3 regions of the Pseudomonas sp. 15C genome follow, and region 3 is predicted to be linked to each of the others. Evidence: predicted binding sites of a transcription regulator. Region 3 holds the regulator's gene; each other region holds the start of a gene.
The links. The regulator FliA, encoded in region 3, starts transcription of late flagellar genes. The targets are predictions, from matches to a motif close to CTAAAGTTTNNNNNNNNNNNGCCGNTAA.
Positions count from the first base shown of each region.

Region 1: ACYYKW_RS08665 (methyl-accepting chemotaxis protein) is a predicted target of FliA. The motif match lies at 1,993-2,020, and genes of this name have one in related genera.
Region 2: flgM (flagellar biosynthesis anti-sigma factor FlgM) is a predicted target of FliA. The motif match lies at 2,828-2,855, and genes of this name have one in related genera.

Region 1 covers NZ_JBUDGD010000011.1:62,306-66,306, forward strand. The annotation lists gene ACYYKW_RS08655 (inorganic phosphate transporter) at 1-596, opposite strand, end outside; gene ACYYKW_RS08660 (transporter) at 836-1,858, opposite strand; gene ACYYKW_RS08665 (methyl-accepting chemotaxis protein) at 2,135-3,757, shown strand.
Region 2 covers NZ_JBUDGD010000080.1:5,135-9,135, reverse strand. The annotation lists gene ACYYKW_RS24760 (MFS transporter) at 1-1,041, shown strand, start outside; gene ACYYKW_RS24755 (flagellar brake protein) at 1,115-1,861, opposite strand; gene ACYYKW_RS24750 (flagella synthesis protein FlgN) at 1,950-2,417, opposite strand; gene flgM (flagellar biosynthesis anti-sigma factor FlgM) at 2,466-2,792, opposite strand; gene flgA (flagellar basal body P-ring formation chaperone FlgA) at 2,954-3,715, opposite strand; gene ACYYKW_RS24735 (chemotaxis protein CheV) at 3,798-4,001, shown strand, end outside.
Region 3 covers NZ_JBUDGD010000023.1:49,632-53,632, forward strand. The annotation lists gene flhF (flagellar biosynthesis protein FlhF) at 1-1,077, shown strand, start outside; gene fleN (flagellar synthesis regulator FleN) at 1,194-2,024, shown strand; gene fliA (RNA polymerase sigma factor FliA) at 2,021-2,761, shown strand; gene ACYYKW_RS14070 (chemotaxis response regulator CheY) at 2,929-3,300, shown strand; gene ACYYKW_RS14075 (protein phosphatase CheZ) at 3,318-4,001, shown strand, end outside.

The DNA.
Region 1 (4,001 bases), on a different contig from region 3:
TCGACACCACTGGTGCCGTCGCGGCCGTGCATCAGCGCATTGGCCACACCGACGCCGATGATCGAGCCGATCAGCGTGTGCGAAGACGACGCCGGCAAGCCCAGCCACCAGGTGCCGAGGTTCCACAGAATGGCGGCGATCAGCAAAGCGAAAATCATCGCGAACCCAGCCGACGAACCGACCTGCAGGATCAACTCCACCGGCAACAGCGCGATGATGCCGAACGCCACCGCGCCGCTGGAAAGCAGCACGCCGAGAAAGTTGAAAAAGCCCGACCAGACCACCGCCACATTCGGCGGCAGCGAGTGGGTGTAGATCACCGTCGCCACCGCGTTGGCCGTGTCGTGGAAACCGTTGACGAACTCGAAGCCCAGCGCAATCAACAACGCCACACCGAGCAGCAGAAACGGCGTCCAGGTAGTGACCACCGTGCCGAGTTCGTGCATGTCGTGCATCAGGCTGTAGGCGGTGAACAGCATGCCCATCGCCAGTACCGCGAAAAAGATCACATAGGTGAACGGGCCGGGTTTCTTGTCCAGCGCGGGCCTGCCGCTGGCGGCAGGGGCGGGGCTGGCGGTCAGGGAGGGAGTAGCCATGAGCGGACAATCCTGAGCGAGGGAAGGAATGTCGCCCATGATCGTTGCAGAATGTTACAGAGAGACTGCGGCAGATCAGTGTTTGCCTGATTAGTCTGACCATTGATCTTGAGAACGCCGAAGTCCCCTGTGGGAGCTGGCTTGCCAGCGATAGCGTCAGGTCAGTCAACATCCAGGTTGAATGTCAGTCCGCCATCGCTGGCAAGCCAGCTCCCACAGGGGAACGGTGGCATATGTGGTCAATAGTCCCCACGCTTGCGAAACGCCCAGCGCCCGGCGATCACGGTGAATGTCGCCACCAGCGCGACCAGTACCCAGAACCCGTGCGGGTCCTGCGACAACGGCACGCCGCCGACATTCATGCCGAAGAAACCGGCGATGATGTTGATCGGCAGCGCCAGTACCGTCACCACGGTCAGGGTAAACAGCGTGCGGTTGCTCTGTTCGTTGAGGTTGGCGGCGATCTCTTCCTGAAGCAATTTGATTCGCTCACCGAGGGCGGTGAGGTCGTTGATGATCAGCGCGAACTCCTCGGTAGACTTGCGCAACTCCTTCACGTCCTCCTTCTGCAACCACGGCGGCGGACGGTTGAGCAGGCGCAGCAGCGAACCCGGTTCCAGCGCCAGCAAGCGTTGCAGGCGCACCAGCACGCGGCGGTTGGCGCCGAGTTCGGCACGGTTGGTCGACAACCGCGAGGAGAGCAATTCGTCCTCGATCTGATCGACGCTCAGGCTGGTTTTGCGCACGATCTGCGTCAGCACCTCGCCCTGATCGCGCAGCAGATGCACGAGCAATTCCGACGGCGACCGAAAGCGCTCGCCGGCCTTCACCGACGAGCGCAATTTGTCCACCGAGTGCAACGGTTGCAGGCGAGCGCTGACGATCAGTTTGCTGCGCACACAAACCCACAGCGTCGATACGTCCGAGGAGACCATGCTGCTGAGGTTGAACACCACATCGTTGACCACCGCCAGCAATGCCGAGTCGACATGCTCGATGCGCGTCGAACGCGAGCCCTCATGCAGCGCTTCGAAAAATTCTTCCGGCAATTGCAGATGACTTTTCATCCAGCGCTCGCACGCTGCGTGGGCCAGGTTCAAGTGCAGCCAGAGGAATTCGCCGCTGTCGCTGTCGTCCTGCAAACAGCGCAAAGCCGTTGCTGAATCGACTTCGCGCCCGCGTTCGCCGGGCAGAAAACGAAAGCCATAGAGCAAACCGAACAGGTCTGGATCGCGATGGCTGATATCGAGGCTGTGGTTCATGGCGGCTCGCTGCGAGGAGGGCGGCTGATGCGGGTTTTACAGGTTCACCTGAGCGGCATCATCGCAATGTCACATGACCGTTATGTGACAGTAAAACGGCGTCAAATCAATGCCTTACCGGCTGTCGGAAGTTTCTCAAGAAGGGCTCTGGCACGCCGATCTCAGCTGAGTTAGGTTGCGCGCCATTGGCTTTGAGCCGAGGTTCGCCGACAGGGAGGTCCGGCCATTTTTCACGCTCGTTCCGGGCGTGCTCCACCCCTGTCGTGAGTATCTTCGATGCTGCAAAAATCCCTGAGAGCGCAAATGCTCGCCCTGTTGAGTGGCAGTCTGCTGGCGGTGCTGTTGATCGCGCTGGCCTGCTTCCATTTCCTGTCCAATGGCGTACAGAGTTACAGCCAGTTGCTCGCCGGGCCGTTGCACACCTCGCAACTGATCGACGAAGCCAACCTGCAATTCAAAGTGCAGGTGCAGGAATGGAAAAACGTCTTGCTGCGCGGCAAGCAGCCGGCGGATCTGGCCAAGTACTGGGGCCAGTTCGAAGAGCGTCAGCGCGACGTGCAGAAAATCCTCGGTGAACTGGCCAGCCAGAGCGGCATCGAGCCGAGCCTGAAATCCCGCATCGAACGCCTGCGTGACGAACACCGCCAACTCGGCGCGGCCTATCAGAAGGGCCGCGATGCGTATGTCGCTGCCGGCGGTGATCCGGCGGCGGGCGACGCAGCAGTCAAAGGTGTCGACCGTGCGACCAGCGATCAAATGAGCGAACTGGTGGCTGAACTGCGCCAGCAGGGCAGCGAGCAGTCGGCGTTGATCAGTGCCGGCGCCGATCGCACTGTGTGGATCGGCTTGCTGGTGATGCTGGCGTCGGGGCTGTTGATCGGCCTGCTGAGCCTGTGGCTGGTCAACCGCAACCTGGTCGAGCCGATCCGCAAACTCATCGACTATGTGAGCCAACTGAGTCGCGGCCAACTCGCCGCGCGCGTGACCAACGAGCGGCAGGACGAGCTGGGCAATCTCGCCACCGCGGCGAACACCTTGCGCGATTTCCTCGCCGATACCTTCACCCGTTTGCAGCGCAGTGCCAGCGATCTGGACAGCGCCAGCGGTGAGCTGAACGCCATCGCCACAACCATGGCCGGCGGCACCAACGAGCAATTCAACCGCACCGATCAAGTGGCCACGGCAATGAACGAAATGTCCGCCACCGCCCAGGAAGTCGCGCGCCACGCCGCTGATGCCGCGCGCGCTGCTGACGATGCCGATCAGTCGGCGCAACAGGGCGAGAAGGTCATGCAGACCACCATCCATTCGATCACCCAGATGCGCGGCGAAATTGCCAACACCGCCACCGTGATCCGCCGTCTTGAAGCCGATAGCGGGCGCATCGGCAAGGTATTGGAAGTGATTCGCGGCATCGCCGAACAGACCAACCTGCTCGCGCTCAACGCCGCCATCGAAGCGGCACGCGCCGGTGAGGCCGGGCGTGGATTTGCCGTAGTCGCCGACGAAGTGCGCAACCTCGCGCAGCGCACCGCCGAGTCGATCATCGAGATCAACCAGATCATCCAGAGTGTGCAGACCGGCGCGGTAGACGCTGCGCATGCCATCGACAACGGCCAGGCGCGCAGCGATGAAAGCGTCGAGCAAGTGACCCAGGCTGGCGCGATGCTCGAGCGGATCACTCATGCAGTGGAAGCGATTCGCGACATGAACCGGCAGATTGCTACCGCGGCTGAGGAGCAGACTTCGGTGGCCGAAGACATCTCGCGCAACCTCACCGAGATCACCGCGATTGCCAGCACCAACCTGGATAATGTGCAGCGCACCGAGAGTGCCAGCCAGAATCTGCATGGTTTGTCGGGGCAGTTGAATGAAGTGACGGCGCGGTTGAGTGCTTGATTGGTTTGGGGCGTGGTACGTCAGTTTTTTCGGCGTGATGGCTTGGCCCTCACCCTCACCCTAGCCCTCTCCCACGGGAGAGGGGACTGACCGCGGTGTGTGTTGGACATACGCCGACCTAAGATATCGAGTCGAACTCAGGTTTGAGCGGCCCGCAAATCGGCTCCCTCTCCTGGGGGAGAGGGCTGGGGTGAGGAGGAATCGATTTCCCAGTCACCCCAAACCTCACGTCAAACCCCAGCCA
Region 2 (4,001 bases), on a different contig from region 3:
GAGAGCTGGCTCAACGAGCAGGCCGACGCCAATCAACGTGGTCTGGTGTTCAGCGGTTACATGATCGCTTCGTATCTGGGCCTGGTGCTCGGTCAGTTGATTCTGGTCATGCACCCGGGCCTCGGTCTGGAACTGCTGATGCTGGTCGCGCTGTGCTTTGCGCTGTGTCTGGTGCCTGTGGCGTTGACCCGGCGGATTCACCCGGCGCCTCTGCATCCGGCGCCGATGGAGCCACGCTTCTTTATCAAGCGCGTGCCGCAATCGTTGAGCACGGTGCTTGGCGCTGGTTTGATCATCGGTTCGTTTTACGGTCTGGCGCCGTTGTATGCCTCGCAGCAAGGGCTGTCGACCGAGCAGGTCGGTCTGTTCATGGGTAGCTGCATCTTTGCCGGTTTGCTGGTGCAGTGGCCGCTCGGCTGGTTGTCCGATCGCTACGACCGGGCGCTGTTGATCCGCTGCTTCGCCGGGTTTCTGGCAGTGGCGGCTCTACCGTTGGCGGTGTTGCCGCAGGTACCGCTGGAAGTGCTGTTTGTGGTGGGCTTCCTCTGTTCGCTGGTGCAATTCTGCCTGTATCCGTTGGCCGTGGCGTTTTCCAACGACCATGTCGAGGGTGATCGACGGGTGTCGCTGACGGCGATGCTGCTGGTGACCTACGGTGTGGGCGCGAGCATCGGGCCGCTGCTGGCCGGCGTGCTGATGAAGTTTCTCGGCAGCCAGAGTCTGTATGCGTTCTTCAGCTTTTTTGCGCTGGTACTGGTGTGGCGGATTCGGCCGAAAGCGGTGACCAATCTGCATCAGGTCGATGATGCGCCGCTGCATCACGTCGCCATGCCCGACAGCATGTCGAGTTCGCCACTGGTGGCGGCGCTCGACCCACGGGTCGACGAGCAAGTGGTGCAAGAGCAGATGGTCCAGGATCCGGCGCCGTCCAATCCAGAGCCAGAACCCGAGCCAGCCGAACCGCAGCCAGCCACAGCCGAAGATGATGTGAGCAGCGCAGATGACAAGCCTGCGCCGGATATCAGTGGCGCGCGGCCCTGAATCGAAGATAAGCACTCGCGCATGAAAAAGGGCAGTCCTGTGAGGGACTGCCCTTTTTATGGGTCGCTACGGCTCAGAGATCGTCTTTGTCAAACCGCCGCGCTTCACGTTGAAGCTGATAAACGAAACGTTCGACGTTGCGCGCGGCCGGGCCGCTGATGTTGTGAAAGCGCAGGCCGGCGAAGGTGATATTGAGCTTTTCTTCGAAGTGCAGGTAGCGCAGTTCGACGGCGATCGGCTGGTTGCCGAACAGCGGCGGGGCGATCAGGCGGTCGTAGACCTGGCCCAGTTGCAGACGATCGGTGATGTCGCCTTCGAAACGAAACTTGCAACCGGTCGCGGAAATATCCAGCAGCTTGCCATGGATCGGCGACTTGAGCTTTTCGCCACCCAGTTCAACGCTGACCAGATCGGTCAGTTTCAGCGCGGCACGGAAGGCGTTGCGGCGCTGGTGGTAAACCACTTCGGTCGGCAGCTCGCCGGTATAGAAGCGATCGCCGTCGGATTCTTCGATATTCAGCGTGCCGTTGCATTCCCAGGCGATGCGTACGCCGTCATGAAAACCTTCAACCTTGAACGGCTCGCCGGCGAGCAGGAAGCGTTCGCCATCGCGCGGGATCATTTCGTCCAGAGCGATCGAGGCGCTGTCGCGGTCGACTTTGATCAGGTAGCTCTGGAAGCGTTGGCTGCGCTCGTGGAAGGTGATGATCAGCGGATCGTGGCTGTCCTGCAGCTGGCGCAGGTTGCTGGAGATTTCCAGTGGCGTGGTGAGCACCTTAGGGGGCTGCGGAGCATCATCCGCGCTGAGGGCGTTGGACACGGTTTATCAATCTCCAGACAAAATATGACGACTAGCCAGCATTTTGCCAGCATGTTCCGCGGGTTGATAGAGCTGGCGCATCAACGGCTCATGCCTGGCTGAGCGGACGCGGTTTGGCGGGCTTGGCAAAGGTGCCGCTGGCGTCGTACAACGCTGGCGGTTCGCCCCCGGTGAGGATTTTCAGCTGATTGGCCGTGGTGGCCTGCTGAATGCGGATCGACTGGCCATTCTTGACGTTGGCTGCCTGGCATTGGGCAATCAGGTCGGTCAGGGCGTCGCCCTGACGCAACAACTGCTCGCCAACGCTCGATTGCGCGGCCAGTTGTTGCAGGCCGTTGCGATCGGTCGGCAGATTGAGGCTGGCGAGAATTTCGCTGCGCTTGCGGCCATGCTGTTCCAGCAGAATGATCAACGCCTGCTTGCGCGCCAGAATTTCTTCCAGCAGGGGCATGTCACGACCGTGCAACGCGAGGGATTCGGTTTGCAGCAACTCCAGCAGTTCTTGCGCTGGAGCAAAGTCGTCGTCGATCAGTTGCAATAAAGTAGTGTCGTGCATGGCTGGCCTTGGGGTTTAAGCGTCCAAAAGCCTGGCGCCGGCAAAAGCCTAGCGCTGGGCTTCGAAGTTGAGCAGTTTGCTGGCTACACGGTTGCTGTCGACTTTATAGCTGCCATCGGCAATCGCGGCTTTCAACTCGGCCACACGGGCTTTGTCGACAGCAGGCTGATCGCGCAGCTTGTCAGTGACCTTCTGCAACTGTTGAGCCTCATTGCTGAGGTGTACCGATTCCCCGCTTTTGGCGGCATTGGCCTGTTCGGCCTGGGTATTCAGCGGCGCGGAGGGGCTGTTTTCAGCGCTTTCCTTGGCGTTGCTGGTACGTGTGCTGCCTGTCAGTGACGAGGAACTGTTCAAACGGCTGAAATCGATGACCATGATAAAAACCTCTGGGAATTTGGACGCTTGCCATGTTTTCGGCTATCCCATGAAAAACTTTAGGCACATTTTTCCAATGCGCCTGGCTGCATCGCGGCTTGTCCTGCTGCGACACAGTTTAGGGAAGCGGCGAGGTCGGCGCCAGTTTTCTCACAGGGCGTTCACATGGCCACTTCCACTTGTCCCGGCGCGGTGACCTGCGCCTTGATCACCCGTTGTGAATTGAGGTTTTTTACCCGGATCTGTTCTTTCAGGCCGCCGTTGGCCAGGGCTTCGCCCGGCATGCGCACGGCCAATGTCCCGCTGCGTGCGGTGATGATGACCTGATCGCCCTTGCGAATGACTTCCGCCTGCTCCAGATGAACCTGGGTGATGACCTGATCGGCGACCGTTGGTCGGGTCAATTTCTGCCCGATCGCTTCGTCTACCGAAGTCAGAAAGCCCTGATTGATCTGGCTGACGTCGCGCTCGCGCAAGGTCACGTCCTGCGGCTCGATAATGCCGGCGCGTTTGAGCGCACGCGTGGTCGTCACAATCTCGCGAAACAGCCGGACTTGAGCGGGTACGAACACCGTCCAGGGCGATGTACCCTCGCAGCGAACCTTCACCGTAACCCGACCCAAAGGACGTGCCGGACTCTCCAGCGTCGCTGTCAATTCCTTGTCGCACATCGGCATGCGCATGCGCGGGTCGAGCTGGTTGACTTCGATTTCATAACGGCCTTCGGTTTGACTGCTCGTCAGATAGTCTTCTACGGTGAACTCAAGAAAGCCCTGAGTGACGCCGATAAGCATGTCAGGCAAGGTAACCGCATCAGCATGGGCAGGACTGCCAAAGAACAAGCAGCAAATGGCGCACGCGCTGGCAAGCGCTCTGCGAAGAGGCGCTGTCAGGTGTCGGGAAAATGTCGTTTGAATGTTCATACGGGTTAAAAAGCAAGCGCCGTGCCGTTTAGCAATGAATGTGCGTCGCAACAACACTTGGCGTTGATGTAGGAGTCTGGGCATGGCGGGTGTAATGGATTCGGTGAACCAGCGCACGCAACTGGTAGGGCAGAATCGCCTGGAGCTGTTGTTGTTCCGTCTCGACGGTCAGCAGCTCTATGGCATCAACGTGTTCAAGGTACGGGAAGTGTTGCAATGCCCGTCGCTGACGTTGATGCCCAAGTCCAGTCCTGTGGTGTGCGGGGTGGCAAATATTCGCGGGGCG
Region 3 (4,001 bases):
AATCAGCAGTTGTTCGCCGGGCTGCCGTTGACGGCCGGCCTGCCGCTGACCGCTGCCGAACCGTTGACCGAGCCGACCTACGCTGCACCGGCGCGTCCGGCCGCAGCGCCTGCGCAGGCTTCGGCGGGCGTCGATCCGCGTGCGCTGGATTCGATGCGTTTTGAGTTGAACAGCCTGCGCGAACTGATGGAAGTGCAGCTCGGCACGCTGGCCTGGAATCAGCTGCAGGGCAGCCGCCCGGCGCAAGCCAATCTGTATCGCCGTCTGCAGCGCATCGGCCTGTCCGGCCCGCTGTCGCGTGATCTGCTGTCGATGATCACCGATATCGAAGAGCCGCGTCAGGCCTGGCGCATGTTGCTCGCGCATCTGGCGCGGATGATTGCCGTGCCGGAAGTCGAGCCGCTGGAAGAGGGCGGTGTGATTGCGATGGTCGGCCCTGCCGGCATGGGCAAGACCACCACGCTGGCCAAGCTGGCGGCGCGTTATGTGCTCAAGTACGGCGCGCAGAATGTGGCGCTGGTGAGCATGGACAGCTTCCGCATCGGTGCGCAGGAACAACTCAAGACCCTGGGCCGCATTCTCAATGTGCCGGTGACCCACGTCGATCCGGGCCAGTCGCTGGTACAGGCGCTCGATCCGCTGCTGCGCAAGCGCGTGGTGCTGATCGATACCGCCGGCCTGCAGGCCAGCGATCCGGCGCTGCGCATGCAGCTGGAAAGCCTGGCCGGGCGGGGCATTCGCTCAAAAAATTATCTGGTCCTGGCAACCACCAGCCAGAAACAGGTTCTAACCGCCGCTTATCATAGTTACAAGCGTTGCGGGCTGGCCGGCTGCATTCTGACTAAACTGGATGAAACAGCCAGTCTTGGTGAAGTGTTGAGCCTGGCGATCAGTCATGAATTGCCGGTCGCGTACCTGACCGATGGCCCACGGATTCCGGATGATCTGCATCTGCCGCGCCGTCATCAACTGGTCAGCCGCGCCGTCAGCGTGCAAATGCAGGAAGAACCCAGCGAAGAAGCCATGGCTGACATGTTCGCTGATATCTATCACAGCCCGACCAAGCAGGTTGGCTGAGGTAATCATGAACAGTTTTTGTACCTACATCGATGGTCTGCCACGCATTGTTCCGATCCGGAACGCGCAGCCAGTAATGTGGCCTCCGTCTATGCAAGACAAGGTAAAGAAATAACATGGGCAGCATGCATCCCGTACAGGTGATCGCGGTGACCGGCGGCAAAGGTGGCGTCGGCAAGACTAACGTGTCAGTGAACTTGTCGCTGGCGCTGGCAGAGCTTGGCCGTCGGGTCATGCTGCTGGACGCCGACCTCGGTCTGGCGAACGTCGACGTTCTGCTGGGGCTGACCCCCAAACGCACGCTGGCCGACGTGATCGAAGGCCGCTGTGAACTGCGCGACGTGCTGTTGCAGGGCCCGGGCGGGATTCGCATCGTGCCGGCGGCGTCCGGCACGCAGAGCATGGTCCACCTGAGCCCGGCGCAGCACGCCGGCCTGATTCAGGCGTTCAGCGACATCGGCGACAATCTCGACGTGCTGGTGATCGACACCGCTGCGGGCATTGGTGACTCGGTAGTCAGTTTCGTCCGCGCCGCGCAGGAAGTGTTGCTGGTGGTGTGTGACGAGCCGACCTCGATCACCGACGCCTACGCACTGATCAAACTGCTCAACCGCGATTACGGCATGAACCGCTTCCGCGTCCTCGCCAACATGGCGCAGAGCCCGCAGGAAGGGCGCAACCTGTTCGCCAAGTTGACCAAGGTCACGGACCGTTTCCTTGACGTCGCCCTACAATACGTCGGCGCCGTCCCGTATGACGAAAGCGTGCGCAAGGCCGTGCAGAAACAACGCGCCGTCTACGAAGCCTTTCCACGCTCCAAGTGCGCCCTGGCCTTCAAGGCCATCGCGCAGAAGGTCGACACGTGGCCGTTGCCGGCCAACCCGCGCGGCCATCTGGAGTTTTTCGTCGAGCGTCTCGTGCAGCAAACCGCAGGGCCTGTGATATGACCGCCAGTGGCATGAATCTTTACAAGAAGTCGGCGCGTGACGCGCAGTACGAGTTGATCGAGCGTTACGCGCCACTGGTCAAGCGCATTGCCTATCACTTGCTGGCACGTTTGCCAGCCAGTGTGCAGGTCGAAGACCTGATCCAGGCCGGTATGATCGGCCTGCTCGAAGTGTCGACCAAATACGACGCCAGCAAGGGCGCCAGTTTCGAAACGTACGCGGGCATTCGAATCCGCGGCGCGATGCTCGATGAAGTGCGCAAAGGGGATTGGGCGCCACGCTCGGTCCACCGCAATACCCGGATGGTCAGCGACGCAATTCGCTCGATTGAAGCTAAAACCGGCCGTGACGCTAAAGATCACGAGGTTGCGGCCGAACTCCAATTGAGTCTCGACGATTATTACGGGATTCTGAATGACACTTTGGGCAGCCGCCTGTTCAGTTTCGACGACCTCTTGCAGGACGGCGAACACGAAGGGCTGCACGAGGATGGCGCCAGTGCTCATATGGAGCCGTCACGCGATCTGGAAGATGAACGCTTCCAGACGGCGCTGGCGGACGCGATTGCCAATTTGCCGGAGCGTGAGCGACTGGTGTTGGCGCTGTACTACGACGAAGAGCTGAACCTCAAGGAGATCGGTGAAGTCCTTGGCGTCAGTGAATCGCGGGTCAGCCAGTTACACAGCCAGTGCGCGGCCCGTTTGCGGGGGCGTTTGGGGGAGTGGCGAGCGCGCTGAAGGCAGTGTGGGGACACTGCGAAACGAGGCTGGTGCGGTGATGAGCGGCGCCGGTCTCGATCCGTTGTGCTCCAGACAAACTTTAAGTGCTGCGCCAATTGATTGAAGTGGCGCGTCCAGGTGCTGGGCGCGTTTAAGACTGCTTGGAGGTCGAATTGAACAAAGACATGAAAATCCTCATCGTTGATGACTTCTCAACGATGCGGCGGATCATCAAGAACCTGCTGCGCGATCTTGGGTTCACCAACACCGTCGAGGCCGACGATGGCACCACCGCCATCCCGGTACTCAACAGCGGCAGCATCGACTTTCTGGTAACGGACTGGAACATGCCGGGCATGACCGGTATCGACCTGCTGCGCCATGTGCGCGCCGATGAAAAACTCAAGCACCTGCCAGTGTTGATGGTGACCGCTGAAGCCAAGCGTGAGCAGATCATCGAAGCCGCTCAGGCCGGTGTGAATGGCTACGTGGTCAAACCTTTCACGGCTCAGGCGTTGAAAGACAAAATCGAGAAGATTTTCGAACGCATCGGCTGAGAACGCGCGGGGGAGCTATGGAGCATAACGAATCTTCACAGGGCGATTTTGAATCGACCCTGAAAAAACACGCGGTCGAACTGGTCGAGAGCCTTGAAAAAGGCAGGTTCGGCGACGCGGTGCAACTGATCCATGAGCTCAATCAGACCCGTGACCGTGGCCTGTATCAGGAAGTGGGCAAGCTCACGCGTGAACTGCACAGTGCGATCGTCAATTTCCAGATCGATCCGCACATGCCGCAGGCCGAGGAAGTGTCGCAAATCACCGACGCCACCGAACGCCTGGGCTATGTAGTCAAGCTGACGGAAGCCGCGGCCAACCGCACCATGGATCTGGTGGAAAGCGCCACGCCGGTGGTCAACAGTCTGGCCGATGAAGCCCAGACGTTGAGCGCCGATTGGGGTCGCTTCATGCGTCGCGAGGTCGGGGCTGAAGAGTTCCGCGAGCTGGCGCGCCGGGTCGACGGTTTTCTGTCACGCAGCAGCACGGACAACCGTGCGGTGTCGAGCAATCTCAACGACATCCTGCTGGCCCAGGATTACCAGGACCTCACCGGTCAGGTGATCAAGCGCGTGACCCAACTGGTCACCGAAGTCGAAAGCAATCTGCTCAAACTCGTCCTCATGGCCAGTCAGGTCGACCGCTTTGCGGGCATCGAACATGACCGTGCCGCGATGCTTGCCGAAAAAGATCCACAAAAA